3 regions of the Pseudoalteromonas sp. APM04 genome follow, and region 1 is predicted to be linked to each of the others. Evidence: predicted binding sites of a transcription regulator. Region 1 holds the regulator's gene; each other region holds the start of a gene.

Region 1 (4,405 bases):
CGACGTAATCGCTGCTTTTAAAGGGGTTAGCTAGGGTGCGTGTTGCTAGGTGTTTACCATGTACTTTTTCAAGCGGAATAGCGCTCATAACCAAACCGCCAAGCAACCAAGCTAATATTTGTATTCCTAATAAATAGCCCAACCATTTATGAAGTTTACGTGCTGGTTTAAAAACTTTTTTCATGTGTGTTTATCTTATTATTTTTACGAGACATTTTACGCGATGGTTGAGCAAGGTGAGTGCGACAAAATGTCGCACTAGTGCATTAAAATAGCGTTTCAGCACAATAGCGCCAATTGTAAGCAGCAATAGCACTCTAAAATAAGAGTATTACTATATAAAACGTCTATTTATAGGGTGTTGATTTGGTATAAAGGTAAAACTGCGTTAAAGTTTGCATGGTAACCATTAGAGGATAAATACGAGACAATGTCGGAAATTCAATTTTTAAATGTAGATCTAGAGCTTGAGTCAAAACAAGATATTAGTGTGCTGGTGGCCGACCTAAAAAAAGTCGCAACGATTTTACATTATGACAAAGACGAATACCGTCAATTAGCACGTATTGAGGTAGCTGGCGATGTAAAATCACCAGACAAAGCAATAAACCATATATGTGAGCTTATTGAGTCATGTTCACGCAATGCATTAAAGCAATGGTTGAGCTGCTCACGTAGAACGTTTGATATAGGGTTTGAGTCAGGCACGTCGCCAAAGTGTTTTAATCAAGCTTTACATGCAGATACACTACTGCGTATATCTGCTATTGGCGCGGGTATGGAAATAACAATTTACCCTCTCGAAAAATAACTTACGTCTTTCGCTCAACAACGGCTGCGGTCATTTTTGATACGCAGCACAGCTCGTTGCGGCTGTTTGTGATTTTTATTTCCCAAACAGAGCTTCGTTTTCCAATATGAAATGCGCGTGCTGTTGCCGTTAATGCACCATTGCGAGAAGCCTTTAAATGGCTTGCACTTATTTCTTGCCCAACACAGTAAAACTTTGTGAAATCAACCACAAAATTAGCAGCATAGCTAGCTACGGTTTCGGCGAGTACAACGTTTGCGCCGCCATGAACCATACCAATAGGGTTATGGTGTGCAGGGATTGCAGGCATAGTTGCTACTAAGTAATCGTCGCCTATCTCTGTTATTTCGATTCCCATGGTTTTCATTAGTGTCCCTTGGCCATTAATGCCTTCGTCCAATTGTTTACACAATGCTAATGTAATGGGTTGATGCCAAATACTCATATAGATTCCTTTAAATTTAATGTAGCAAGTTACTATTTTTATAGGCTATTTTAGAAAGCCCCTAAAATGTACACGTAAGGAAGTAATTTGGCTATTTGAACGGATAATTTAAATTTGCGATTTTTATTTAACTGTATATACTCACAGTTAAATGTACTGTATGGAAAACCAGTTGTATGCGCCCATTAACTAAACGCCAAGCTCAAATACTCGAATTAATTAAAGTGTTTATTAAAGACACTGGTATGCCGCCTACACGTGCCGAAATAGCACAAACGTTAGGGTTTAAAAGTGCAAATGCCGCTGAGGAACATTTAAAAGCCCTTGCCAAAAAAGGGGTGATTAAAATGAAACCTGGCGCAAGCCGTGGAATCCAACTTGTTGAAGAAGAGGAGCCAGAACAATTAGGTTTACCGCTTATTGGCCGAGTTGCGGCAGGTTCCCCTATTTTGGCGCAAGAACATGTTGAAAGCCACTGTAAAATTGACCCATTAATGTTTAAACCAGCTGCCGACTTTTTACTGCGCGTAAACGGTATGAGTATGAAAGATATAGGCATTATGGATGGCGATTTACTTGCTGTGCATAAAACACAAGTGGCTGAAAATGGTCAAGTTGTGGTTGCCCGTGTTGATGACGATGTAACCGTAAAACGCATTGAAAAGGCGGGTCGCCAGGTGTTGCTTCATGCTGAAAATGACGAGTTTGCACCAATTAAGGTCGATCTTGAAACTGAGTCGTTCAACATTGAAGGCTTGGCAGTGGGCGTTATTCGTAACGCAGACTGGATGTAGTTTTTCTTATTTTATAAAAAGCGCACTTTTTTGGTGCGCTTTTTTAATTTTTAAAATTTTGTTTGTTTTTTATTCACACTCTTTCATTTCATCCTTAGCCCTTACTACCTCTCGACTTGAGCTATTTCTCTCTACGTTCAACTAAACCAACTCTCTACTTTTTATATATTTATTGTTTGTTTTTAATACAAAAAACTTGCATGGTGGTTAAATATTAACTAATTGTTAATAAGCTGACGCTGGCAATACTCATCGCTTTTAAGTTTTGAGCACACACAATAAATTTTTGCTAGCGCAGTGAATGCCAATTTTTATAAATAAAACGGCATTAATAAAAAAATAAAAATAACGAATTGGCGTTTAAGCCGTATGCCTCTTCGCTTTGCACTAGCAACAGCATCAAAGGAGTCGTCACATGGGTAAACTTAGTTGTACCTTGTGGCTTATATTGTGTGTTTTTCCGCAGTTAGCCTTGGCAAATAGCCAATTTAATATGCGTAAAGGCGTTACAGATATAAGTGAAAATGTTTACGAATTACACATGACCATATTTTTTATATGTTGTGTGATTGGGATAATAGTGTTTGCCATTATGCTTTGGGCACTCATTCATCATCGCAAATCTAAAGGAGCGGTTCCCGCTCAATTCCACGAAAGCACCAAAGTAGAAATTCTTTGGACCGCCATTCCATTTGTTATTTTAATTGCTATGGCTGTGCCTGCTACAAAAACCTTAATCGCTATGGAAGATGCCAGTAAAGCCGACTTAACAATTAAAGTTACAGGTTCACAGTGGAAATGGCATTATGAATACATGGGAGAAGATGTAGAGTTTTACTCAATGCTTGCAACTCCTCAGGATGAAATAACTAATTTAGCTGATAAAAACCCAAATTATTTACTTGAGGTAGACAAACCCCTCGTACTACCAATTAATCAAAAAATTCGTTTTTTAATGACCTCAGATGATGTTATCCACTCTTGGTGGGTACCAGACTTTGCCGTTAAAAAAGACGCCAATCCAGGCTTTATTAACGAAACATGGACCAACATAAACGAAGAAGGTATTTACCGAGGTCAGTGTGCTGAGCTGTGCGGTAAAGATCACGGATTTATGCCCGTTGTGGTAGAGGCTAAATCTGAGGCTGACTTTAAAGTATGGTTGGCCGATGCTAAACAAGCTAAGCAACAAGCAGCTTTAGCTGATGCCGCTTTACTTGGTCAAACATTACCTAAAGAAGAGCTAATGGAGCTGGGCGCTCAAGTATACATGGCAAGTTGTGCAGCATGTCATCAACCTACGGGGTTAGGGCTACCGGGCGTATTTCCGGCTCTAAAAGGCAGCCCAATTGTACTTGGCGATATAAAAGGTCATATTGACATACTTATTCATGGGAGCCCAGGTACGGCAATGCAATCATTTGCCAAGCAGTTATCTATAAAACAATTGGCTGCGGTTATTACTTACAAGCGAAATGCATGGGGTAACGATACCGGTGATGTTATTCAGCCTAGTGAGATTCAAGCAGCACTTGATGCCGACGTGGAGGCTAACTAATGAGTAGCATAGCAGAACAACCAAACGCCAATGAAGCGCATCATGCGCATCATCCAGCTAAAGGCTTTAAGCGCTGGCTTTATACAACAAATCATAAAGATATTGGCAGTTTATATTTAATATTTTCGTTGACCATGTTTTTAATTGGTGGCGCCATGGCTATGGTGATCAGGGCTGAACTATTTCAGCCTGGGTTGCAGTTGGTCGATCCCCACTTTTTTAATCAAATGACTACAGTTCACGGTTTAATAATGGTGTTTGGCGCCGTTATGCCTGCCTTTACGGGATTAGCCAATTGGATGATACCGTTAATGATAGGTGCGCCAGATATGGCATTACCTAGAATGAATAACTGGAGTTTTTGGATTTTACCTTTCGCATTCTTAATTTTGCTTGCTTCTTTATTTATGCCTGGAGGAGGCCCTGCTTTTGGCTGGACCTTCTATGCTCCGCTTTCAACCACATACAGTAACGACAATACTGCCTTGTTTGTATTTGCGGTGCACATAATGGGTATTAGCTCAATTATGGGTGCTATTAATGTGGTTGTGACTATAGTTAATTTGCGTGCACCTGGGATGACGTGGATGAAACTCCCCCTGTTTGTATGGACATGGCTAATAACGGCATTTTTACTCATTGCTGTTATGCCCGTTTTGGCAGGGGCGGTGACCATGGTTTTAACCGATAAATATTTTGCGACTAGCTTTTTTGATGCTGCCGGCGGTGGCGATCCGGTGATGTTCCAGCATATATTTTGGTTTTTTGGTCACCCCGAAGTTTACATCATGATTTTG
Region 2 (4,405 bases), 340 kb from region 1:
TATATGGCGCTCTAGCGGGTCGGCTTTTGCAAACCTTAACGGTTCATCAAGTGTGATAATATTAGCGGCTTTATACTTTGCTTTAATGTACTGACTAAACCTAATTGTATAGCCTCTACCATTACCCTCATAACCTACTAAAGTACTTGCAAATACAATGCGCGGATACTGTTTTAGCATTTTTAATAACAGAGGAACAGGAATGGCAGCCGCCTCGTCAACAAGTAATAAATCACACTCTGGCAACGAGTCTAATAATGAATCTGGAGCAATATACTGCAAATTAGCAAGTTGCTTACTTTTACCATCGAAGGGTATGTTTAACTCATTACTTAAATGTTTAAAGCTGCTATGAGTGGCTTTAAATTGTGTACTGCAAAGTAGTATTTTTTTATCGATAAGCTTGGCGGCAGCAAGTCCAAGCGCTGCTGATTTACCACGACCTCTGTCGGCATTAATGAGTAAAGGGCGATTGGCGCGACCATGAGCCACTTTAATTATATTTTCTACACAATGCTGTTGCGGTTCAAAATCTATTTTATTGGCAGAGCTTTCTCTGCTGATATTACCTGTACAGCCATGTAATTCACTAAAGTGATAAGCGGGTAACGATTGCACAACGCGGGCAATGCGTTCATTAAAAAAGCTATAGCTTACTTTATACCCGTGAGACTGCACTGTGCTTAGCGCAGGATCTGGCCAAGTTGAAAGTTCGCTTAGCTCTGGTAGCAGTAAATATAAAATACCGCCTGCTTTTACAGTGCCTGCAATAGCTGCTAATTTATCAGGGTGCAAGCCACTAAAGCCATCATATACGGCGTGTGAATATTCTTGCCCTAAAATTTGATGAGTACGATTAGGCCACTGCGCGTTATTTAATGTGCTATTTTTAGAAACGACGAGTGTGTTTTCAGTTTGAAGTAATTCACCTAACAGCTCGTAGCACCAAACAGTACTGCCAGTAATAAGCACTAGTTGGCGATGATTAGCGCCAACCAGTGTTTTTTCTAGTGAGTTTATGTGAGCTTTATACAGCTTGTAATCGTGCATAAGCCGTTACTAGCCATTTACTGCCAAGGTCGTCAAAGTTTACCTGTACACGCGATTGTGCACCGCTACCTTCATAGTTAAGTACCGTGCCAATACCAAACTTAGCATGCAGTACACGTTGACCTAAGTTAAAGCCGCTGTCTTCAAAGGCGGCATGGCTTACCGATGCACTAAAGCGACCTGCTGCCGGTGGTCGCGAAACTTGCGTTTTAATACGAATTTCTTCTACGCAGTCTTCAGGGATTTCGCGTAAGAAACGTGAAGGACTATGGTATTTCTCTTGTCCATAAAGGCGGCGGCTTTCGGCGTGGCTAATGTATAGTTTATCCATTGCACGGGTCATGCCTACATAACAAAGGCGACGTTCTTCTTCCAAACGGCCAGACTCTTCATTACTTTGCTGCGAAGGGAACATGCCTTCTTCAACGCCCACCATAAACACAAGCGGGAACTCTAAGCCTTTAGCTGAGTGAAGCGTCATCATTTGTACCGCGTCTTCGTGCTCATCGGCTTGGCCTTCACCAGATTCAAGCGAGGTATAGGCTAAAAAGCCTTGTAGTGGTGAGCTAAACTCTTCTTCTTCAGGGAGTTCGTACTGATCGCAGGCACTTATAAGCTCTTCTAAGTTTTCTACGCGGGCACGGCCTTTTTCGCCTTTTTCAGCTTGGTACATAGCCATAAGGCCAGAGGTTTGAATTGTATATTTAGCTTGTTCTTGTAAAGTAAGATCGCTAATTTTGTCTTCAATGTGCTCAACAAGTTCTACAAACTTTGTTACAGCGCCAGCTGCTCGGCCTGATAAGTGCTGTTGTTCAACAATAGCTTTAGCTGCGTACCAAAGCGGAAGTGACTCAGCACGAGCGCAATCACGTATATGACTTAATGTTTTATCGCCAATACCGCGAGCAGGAGTATTAATAACGCGCTCAAATGCGGCATCGTCTTGGCGATTACCTACTAAGCGTAAGTACGATAGCGCATCTTTAATTTCTTGACGCTCGAAGAATCGCATACCACCGTAAATGCGATATTTTAAGCCTTCTTGCAGCATGGCTTCCTCGAGTACACGAGATTGCGCGTTACTACGGTATAAAATAGCGGCGTCTTGCAACGCGTTACCAGCATTTAACCAACTACGTAATTTGCTACTCACAAAGCGGGCTTCGTCTAGCTCGTTAAAGGCGGCATAAATTGATATAGGCTCGCCTTCGTTACCATCGGTCCATAAGCTTTTTCCCATACGCTCGGAATTATTTTTTATAAGCGCATTAGATGCTTTAAGAATAGTTGCGGTTGAACGGTAGTTTTGTTCAAGGCGAATAGTTTCAGCATCAAAGTCAGTTAAAAAACGTTTTATGTTTTCTATTTTAGCGCCGCGCCAGCCGTAAATACTTTGGTCGTCGTCGCCAACAATCATTATGCTGCTTGTGTCGCCGGCAAGTAACTTTAACCATGCGTACTGAATGGTATTAGTATCTTGAAACTCGTCTACTAGCATGTGGGCAAAGCGCTGTTGGTAGTGGCGAAGTAACGTCGGGTTATTTTTTAATACTTCATAGCTGCGTAGCAGTATTTCAGCAAAATCGACCAAACCAGCCCTGTCACACGCTTCCTGGTAGGCGGCATATACACGCAGCATCATTTGCTCGTTTATATCATAAGCTTGAATATCTTTAGGGCGAAGTGCTTCGTCTTTTTTAGCGCTTATGTACCAACCAAACTGTTTTGCAGGCCACTTTTTATCATCAATATTCATTGATTTTAATAAGCGCTTGATCATACGAAGTTGGTCATCAGAATCTAAAATTTGAAAGGCTTCTGGTAAGTTAGCTTCACGGTGATGAGCGCGTAAAATACGGTGTGATAAGCCATGGAAAGTACCAATCCACATCCCGCCAACCGGTGCTTTTAAGGTTTCTTCAACGCGGGTACGCATTTCTTTAGCTGCTTTATTGGTAAAAGTTACCGCAAAAATACTATAAGCTGATGCTTGTTCAACTTGCATAAGCCACGCGATACGATGAACTAACACTCGTGTTTTACCAGACCCAGCACCGGCCAACACCAGCATGTTTTGTAATGGGGCTGCAACGGCATCGCGTTGTTTGTCATTTAAGCCGTCGAGTAATTCTGAAACGTCCATCGTTACGCCTTTTTAATCAATATTGAGGGCAGTATAACAGGTGTTTTTGTTAGGCTAAATAAAATACTGTTTTTATGAACAGCTATTATAAAAATAACCTCTAAAACCAATCAGCTGGATAGTTTTTGGCGTGGATAAGTGACTAAAATTAATAATAAAAATAATCAAATTGACCTATATTTAGTAAAAAATACCAAAGTAATTAGTGAGTCGTAATTTAACTAACTGATTTTTAAGCTTTAATAAATTGGCATAAAGTGTGATAGTAAGTAGATAACTAAAATTTAAAATTAATTAACTACAGAGGTGAGTATGGCTGATCAAGGGTCTGGCGGTAATGTGATTGCTGCATTGTGTAATATATTTTTTCCTGGTTTAGGACAACTAGTACAAGGGCGTATTTTAGCGGCTATATTTTTTGCGCTAGCTATTGTTATAAGTTACGCACTTATTTACGTACTCGTTGGTTTTGTATTAGTCCCTATTATTTATTTATGGTCGATAATAGATGCGGCACGATACCGCTCGCGAAGTTAGGTATTTAAACGTTTTACAAAAATAGCGCCCAATGGCGCTATTTTGTTTTTTAGGGTCGGCGTTACAGCTAATTTACGGGTATAATCGCGTTATTAACGTTTAATAAGTAATAGCTATGGAATATCAATTTATACGTGACCCTATTAGTGGTTTACGAATTAAAATAAGCAGCGAACACGCAATAATAGGTCGTTGGTTAAACGAAGAAATTGGCAAAGACAAAGTCGCTATGGTGCAAGCACTTATTGTGTCGGTCAAAACGAGTTTTGAGCCAGTCACTCTAAAAGGGCAAGAAATAGATTTAATTTTATCTAAAGATGAGGCCTTATTTGAGGCTCATGCTCTGCACCAAGACAGCGAAGACTTAATTGCCTATCAAGATGATGATTTAATGCTTGAAGAAAACGACTTAAGCAGTGGTTGTGGTTTTGAAGACTTCATTGATTTAATTGATTCATGGCATGAGTTTACCATCTCACGATAAACATAATGAGCACACTAATAAAAATATACAGCAATGCACTTTCAGCATTTTATCTGTATTATTCTGTTTATAAACTTATTCAAAGTAGAAAGTGAAAATGAGAAATATTGATTTAAAAATTATAGATAAGCGCCTAGGCACTGAATTCCCATTACCAAAATATGCAACAGAAGGTTCTGCTGGTATTGACC
Region 3 (4,405 bases), 910 kb from region 1:
CCTTCGCAAACTAATATAGTACGAAGTGCTATTAAAAATGCGATAGGCGACACAAACGTACTTGAAACCCAAGCCGTAATGGCAGGTGAAGACTTTGGTCTTTATGGCCGTACCGACGAAAATATCCCAATTACATTATTTTGGTTAGGCGGAGTTAACCAACAACAATATGTAAAAGCGATGAAAAATAACGAAACACTTCCTTCATTGCACTCAAGTAAATTTGCACCAGATTATAAAGTAGCTTTACCTACTGGTATAAAAGCCATGAGTAATGCGGCAGTTGCATTATTTAATACAAAATAAATCCCACTTAAGGGCTCAGCCATTAAACTGTTGTTGAGCTCTTTTTATAATTAGATTTTTTAAATGGTGCTTTTTTACTGCGCTTGGCAAAACGCTTTTTAGGCGGTGTTTGGGGCAGTTTTGAAAATACATGGCTATCGCAATTAGCTGCTTGCATTACAAAGCCTTCAAGCTCCACCAGCAGCGGTTGTAAAAATTGTTGGTAGCTCATTGCTTGTTGAGCAATGCTGCCTAAACTCGCCTCCCACTTTGCTGTTAAGTCAGGACTTGCTAAACCTTCAGGCAAAACACTAATTAATGCAAGGCCTGTTTCGGTAGCTTTGATTGTTTTGCCTTCACGCTTTAAAAAACGCCGTTTAAATAACAACTCTATAATGCCTGCACGAGTAGCCTCTGTGCCTAAACCATCAGTATCTTTTAGTATTTTTTTGATATGTGGATCTTTTACATAACGGCTAATCCCCGTCATAGCACCTAGTAAAGTTGCATCAGTAAAATGAGCGGGAGGTGAAGTAAGCTTTTCTACTACATCACCTTGTGTACATACCAGGTCCATCCCTTTTTCAAGGTAAGGTAAAGTAGCCTCTTCTTTTAATTCTGATTTACCCATTAATACCTTAAACCCCAAACTGACTTCTTGTTTAGCGTTGGCTTTAAATAAACCACCAGCAATTGTCACCTCTGCTTTAGTTTCGTTATAAATATAGTCTGGGTAAAACTGGATCAAATAGTGCCTACAAATAAGCTGATACACTTTTGCTTCATCCTTGGCTAAGCTAGCTGACTTTAATTGCTTTGCCGTAGGTACTATAGCGTGATGCGCAGCTACTTTTGAGTCATTAAAGCACTTACTGCGCTGCTTAGTATTTGCACCATTTACTAACTCCACTTTTTGACCGTCATTAGTTGCGATTGCTTTTAAAATTGAAGGTGCATCTAAATGGTGTTCTTTAGGCAAATATCGATTATCTGAGCGAGGATAAGTAATTAATTTATGGCGCTCATAAAGTGTTTGGCAAATATCAAGCACCTGTTGGGCAGCCATACCAAATGCCTTTGCTGCATCTATTTGCAGTGCTGATAGATTATAAGGTAGAGGTGCACTTTGCTTTTTTTGTTTTTGTTCAAGCGATGTCACCTCTCCTGTTTGATTAGTGATACGCGAAGCCACGTTTTCGGCCAATGCTTTATTTAGCACTCGCCCCTCTTCATCTTGATAAGGTTCGCAAGCTTTACTCGGTACCCATTTTGCTTTAAATACCTGCTTCTCAGGAGTAACTAAACTAGCTAGCACCTCATAAAATGGTTTTGATATAAAATTAGCTATCTCAGTATCACGATTTACCACTAAGCCCAAAATTGGCGTTTGTACGCGCCCAACTGAGAGTACATTACCAAACCCTGCTTTTTGTCCCGCTAAAGTATAAGCCCGAGTGAGGTTCATACCAAAAAGCCAATCAGCTCGTGAACGTGCAAGTGCTGATACACTTAATGGAATAAATTCCCGATTAGAGTGCATACTACTAAGCGCTTTTTTAACTGCAACTAAGTTTAAATCGCTTATAAGTAGACGCTGAACACCTTGCTTTTTAGCTTTGCTTATTTTGGCTTGTTCTATCACCTCATCTACAAGTAACTGCCCTTCACGGTCGGGATCGCCAGCATGAACTAACGTTGATGCCTGTTTGATTAGCTTTTTTAGAATAGTTAATTGCTTACGAGTTTTAGGTTTAGCTTTTAACTGCCATTGCTCAGGTACTATAGGGAGATGTTCTAATTGCCATTTTTTATAGCGTTCATCGTAATCATCTGGTTCAGCTTGTTCTAACAAATGGCCAATACACCACGAAACACAATCACCATTGGCGACTTCAATGTAACCGTCGTGTTTTTTATGTGGTTTTGGGAGCGCATCTGCAATTGCACGTCCAAGTGATGGTTTTTCTGCGATGTAGAGTTTCATGCGCTGGCCTACAACTGGTTATATAAACAGTAGTTTAGCATAACTATTTTAAAGAGGGGGAGTTTTTGATTTATTGTCAGGTTCAATAAATAGATGCTGGTAATAATTTGCAAAACTCAAAGCTGGGCTACTAATTAAGCCCAGCTTTATAATTTGAGCATTACCTCACATCAATAGGGTCAGACTCTTTCGCCTTACCTTGTAATATAGATATTTCAACTCGGCGATTCCGGCGTCGGTCTTCATTTGTCTCGTTAGGCACAAGCGGCCGAGTTTCTGCTCGCCCTACAACCATCATTCGTGTTTTATCAAACCCTTGAACTGTTTGCAATTCGCTAGCAACAGCCACTGCACGCTTAGACGACAAATCCCAGTTATTTACATATAACTCATTTGATACCTGAAAATCATCTGTATGCCCTGATACTGTAATTTCACCTGGTACGTCTTTTAAAAGTTCGCCAATGTCTTGAATAATCGGTTTAAACTTAGGTTGTAAAAAAGCACTGCCCGAAGGAAACGAGCCATTTTCTCTAATACGAATAATAATTTGCTGACCTAATGATTCAAGTTCTATTGCACCATCTATTATTTGCCTTTCTAACTGCTGCGCTATTTTTTTAACTAGCTCATTTGTTTGCTCTTGATCTGCAGCGGATATTGCTTGTTCTGATGACTGCTCTTGTGAGGTACTTCTAGATTCACCGCCACGTTTATCGCCTCGCTGTTCTTGCCTGCCGCCCGCTGAACTTTCATCACCAGCCTGAAACTCTAGCATTTGCTGGGTCATTTCAACGGTTTGCTGTTGAATAGTTTCAATGGGTGTAGGCTCTGGCTTACCTGGGGTAAATTCCATAGCGATAACCGATGTCCCTTTTGGGATATCTTTAACTTCAATTTTATTTTGCACACCAAAAGCAAACTTCATTGAACCTGCAATTTGTTTAAATTTAAGTACATCCATTTCTGAGAATGCCAATAAGAGTACAAAAAAGCACATCAATAGCGACATTAAATCAGCAAATGTACCCATCCAAGCAGGCAAACCGGGGGGTGGGCATTTGCACTCTTCATCAGACATGGTTACTCCTCGGTATCAACTTTACGCTTAGACTCAGCCAAGTAGTTTTTCAAAATACCTTCAATAACTTTGGGGTTTTGACCATCTTGAATTCCTAAAATAGCATCGAGAATCAAACGCTGATTCATCGCTTCTTCGTCTTTACGCAGCTCAAGTTTTACCTGAATCGGAATTGCTACTACATTCGCCAAAAATGCACCATACAGAGTGGTCAATAGTGCCACGGCCATTGCAGGTCCGATAGCTTTGGGGTCGTCCATGTTTGATAACATGGCAACGAGGCCTATCAATGTACCAATCATTCCCATTGCGGGAGCTATGTCGGCAAGTGCTTTAAATAAGCCAGCACCTAGTTCATGACGGGTCGTGGTTAGGGAAATATCCTTTTGAAGTGTAGCGCGCACAACATCTGCGTCATGACCGTCAACAAGCATGTCAACGCCTTTACGCATAAATGGGTTTGGGATTTCAGCTTCTTCGAGTGCTAAAAAGCCACCTTTACGGGCAGAATCCGCAAGCTCTACTGCTTTTTCTATTAACTCTTCAGGCGACTCAATTTTAAACATGAATGCCTTACCAACAACCTTACCTATCCCTAAAAACTGAGACATAGTGAAGTTTGATAAAACAATAAACAGCGAGCCACCAAATACAATTACACTTGAAGGCGCATCGGCAAACATGCCCATTTCACCGCTACTACTCATAAACATAGACATGACAATTAAGCCTATTGCGCCTAGGATCCCTATTATGGTTGCTAAATCCACATTTCCTCCAGAGATTTCATGTTTAAATGCCTTATCATAAACTTTTTATTATTAACTGCTTATCGGCAACATACTGAATTGCTTAAGTCATTTTTGTAAATAAACATAAAAGTTATATTTATTATTTTATATCAAGTTAGGCGCACTGCCTAATTATCGAGTTTTCCTGACTAATAACACTGATTAACACGCGATTAATCGCGCTAAATGTAAAAAACTCATATCATCCTTTGACCTAGTTTAGCATTCCCCCTAAAATTGGCTCCTAAATTTATCATGTAAGCT

Evidence for each region. The regulator LexA, encoded in region 1, represses DNA repair genes until DNA is damaged. The targets are predictions, from matches to a motif close to TACTGTATNNNNATACAGTA.
Region 2: a site for LexA is predicted at 3,258-3,277, ahead of uvrD (DNA helicase II). Genes of this name have one in related genera too.
Region 3: a site for LexA is predicted at 2,282-2,301, ahead of MTP24_RS12540 (DNA topoisomerase III). Genes of this name have one in related genera too.

Annotation. Positions count from the first base shown of each region.
Region 1 covers NZ_CP094441.1:175,020-179,424, forward strand. The annotation lists gene MTP24_RS00845 (hypothetical protein) at 1-184, opposite strand, end outside; gene MTP24_RS00850 (hypothetical protein) at 431-811, shown strand; gene MTP24_RS00855 (hotdog fold thioesterase) at 813-1,256, opposite strand; gene lexA (transcriptional repressor LexA) at 1,433-2,050, shown strand; gene coxB (cytochrome c oxidase subunit II) at 2,466-3,608, shown strand; gene ctaD (cytochrome c oxidase subunit I) at 3,608-4,405, shown strand, end outside.
Region 2 covers NZ_CP094441.1:3,292,527-3,296,931, reverse strand. The annotation lists gene MTP24_RS15260 (GNAT family N-acetyltransferase) at 1-1,050, opposite strand, end outside; gene uvrD (DNA helicase II) at 1,028-3,193, opposite strand; gene MTP24_RS15250 (hypothetical protein) at 3,506-3,730, shown strand; gene MTP24_RS15245 (YacL family protein) at 3,846-4,214, shown strand; gene dut (dUTP diphosphatase) at 4,312-4,405, shown strand, end outside.
Region 3 covers NZ_CP094441.1:2,717,778-2,722,182, forward strand. The annotation lists gene MTP24_RS12535 (amidohydrolase) at 1-306, shown strand, start outside; gene MTP24_RS12540 (DNA topoisomerase III) at 329-2,269, opposite strand; gene MTP24_RS12545 (flagellar motor protein MotB) at 2,430-3,350, opposite strand; gene pomA (flagellar motor protein PomA) at 3,353-4,120, opposite strand.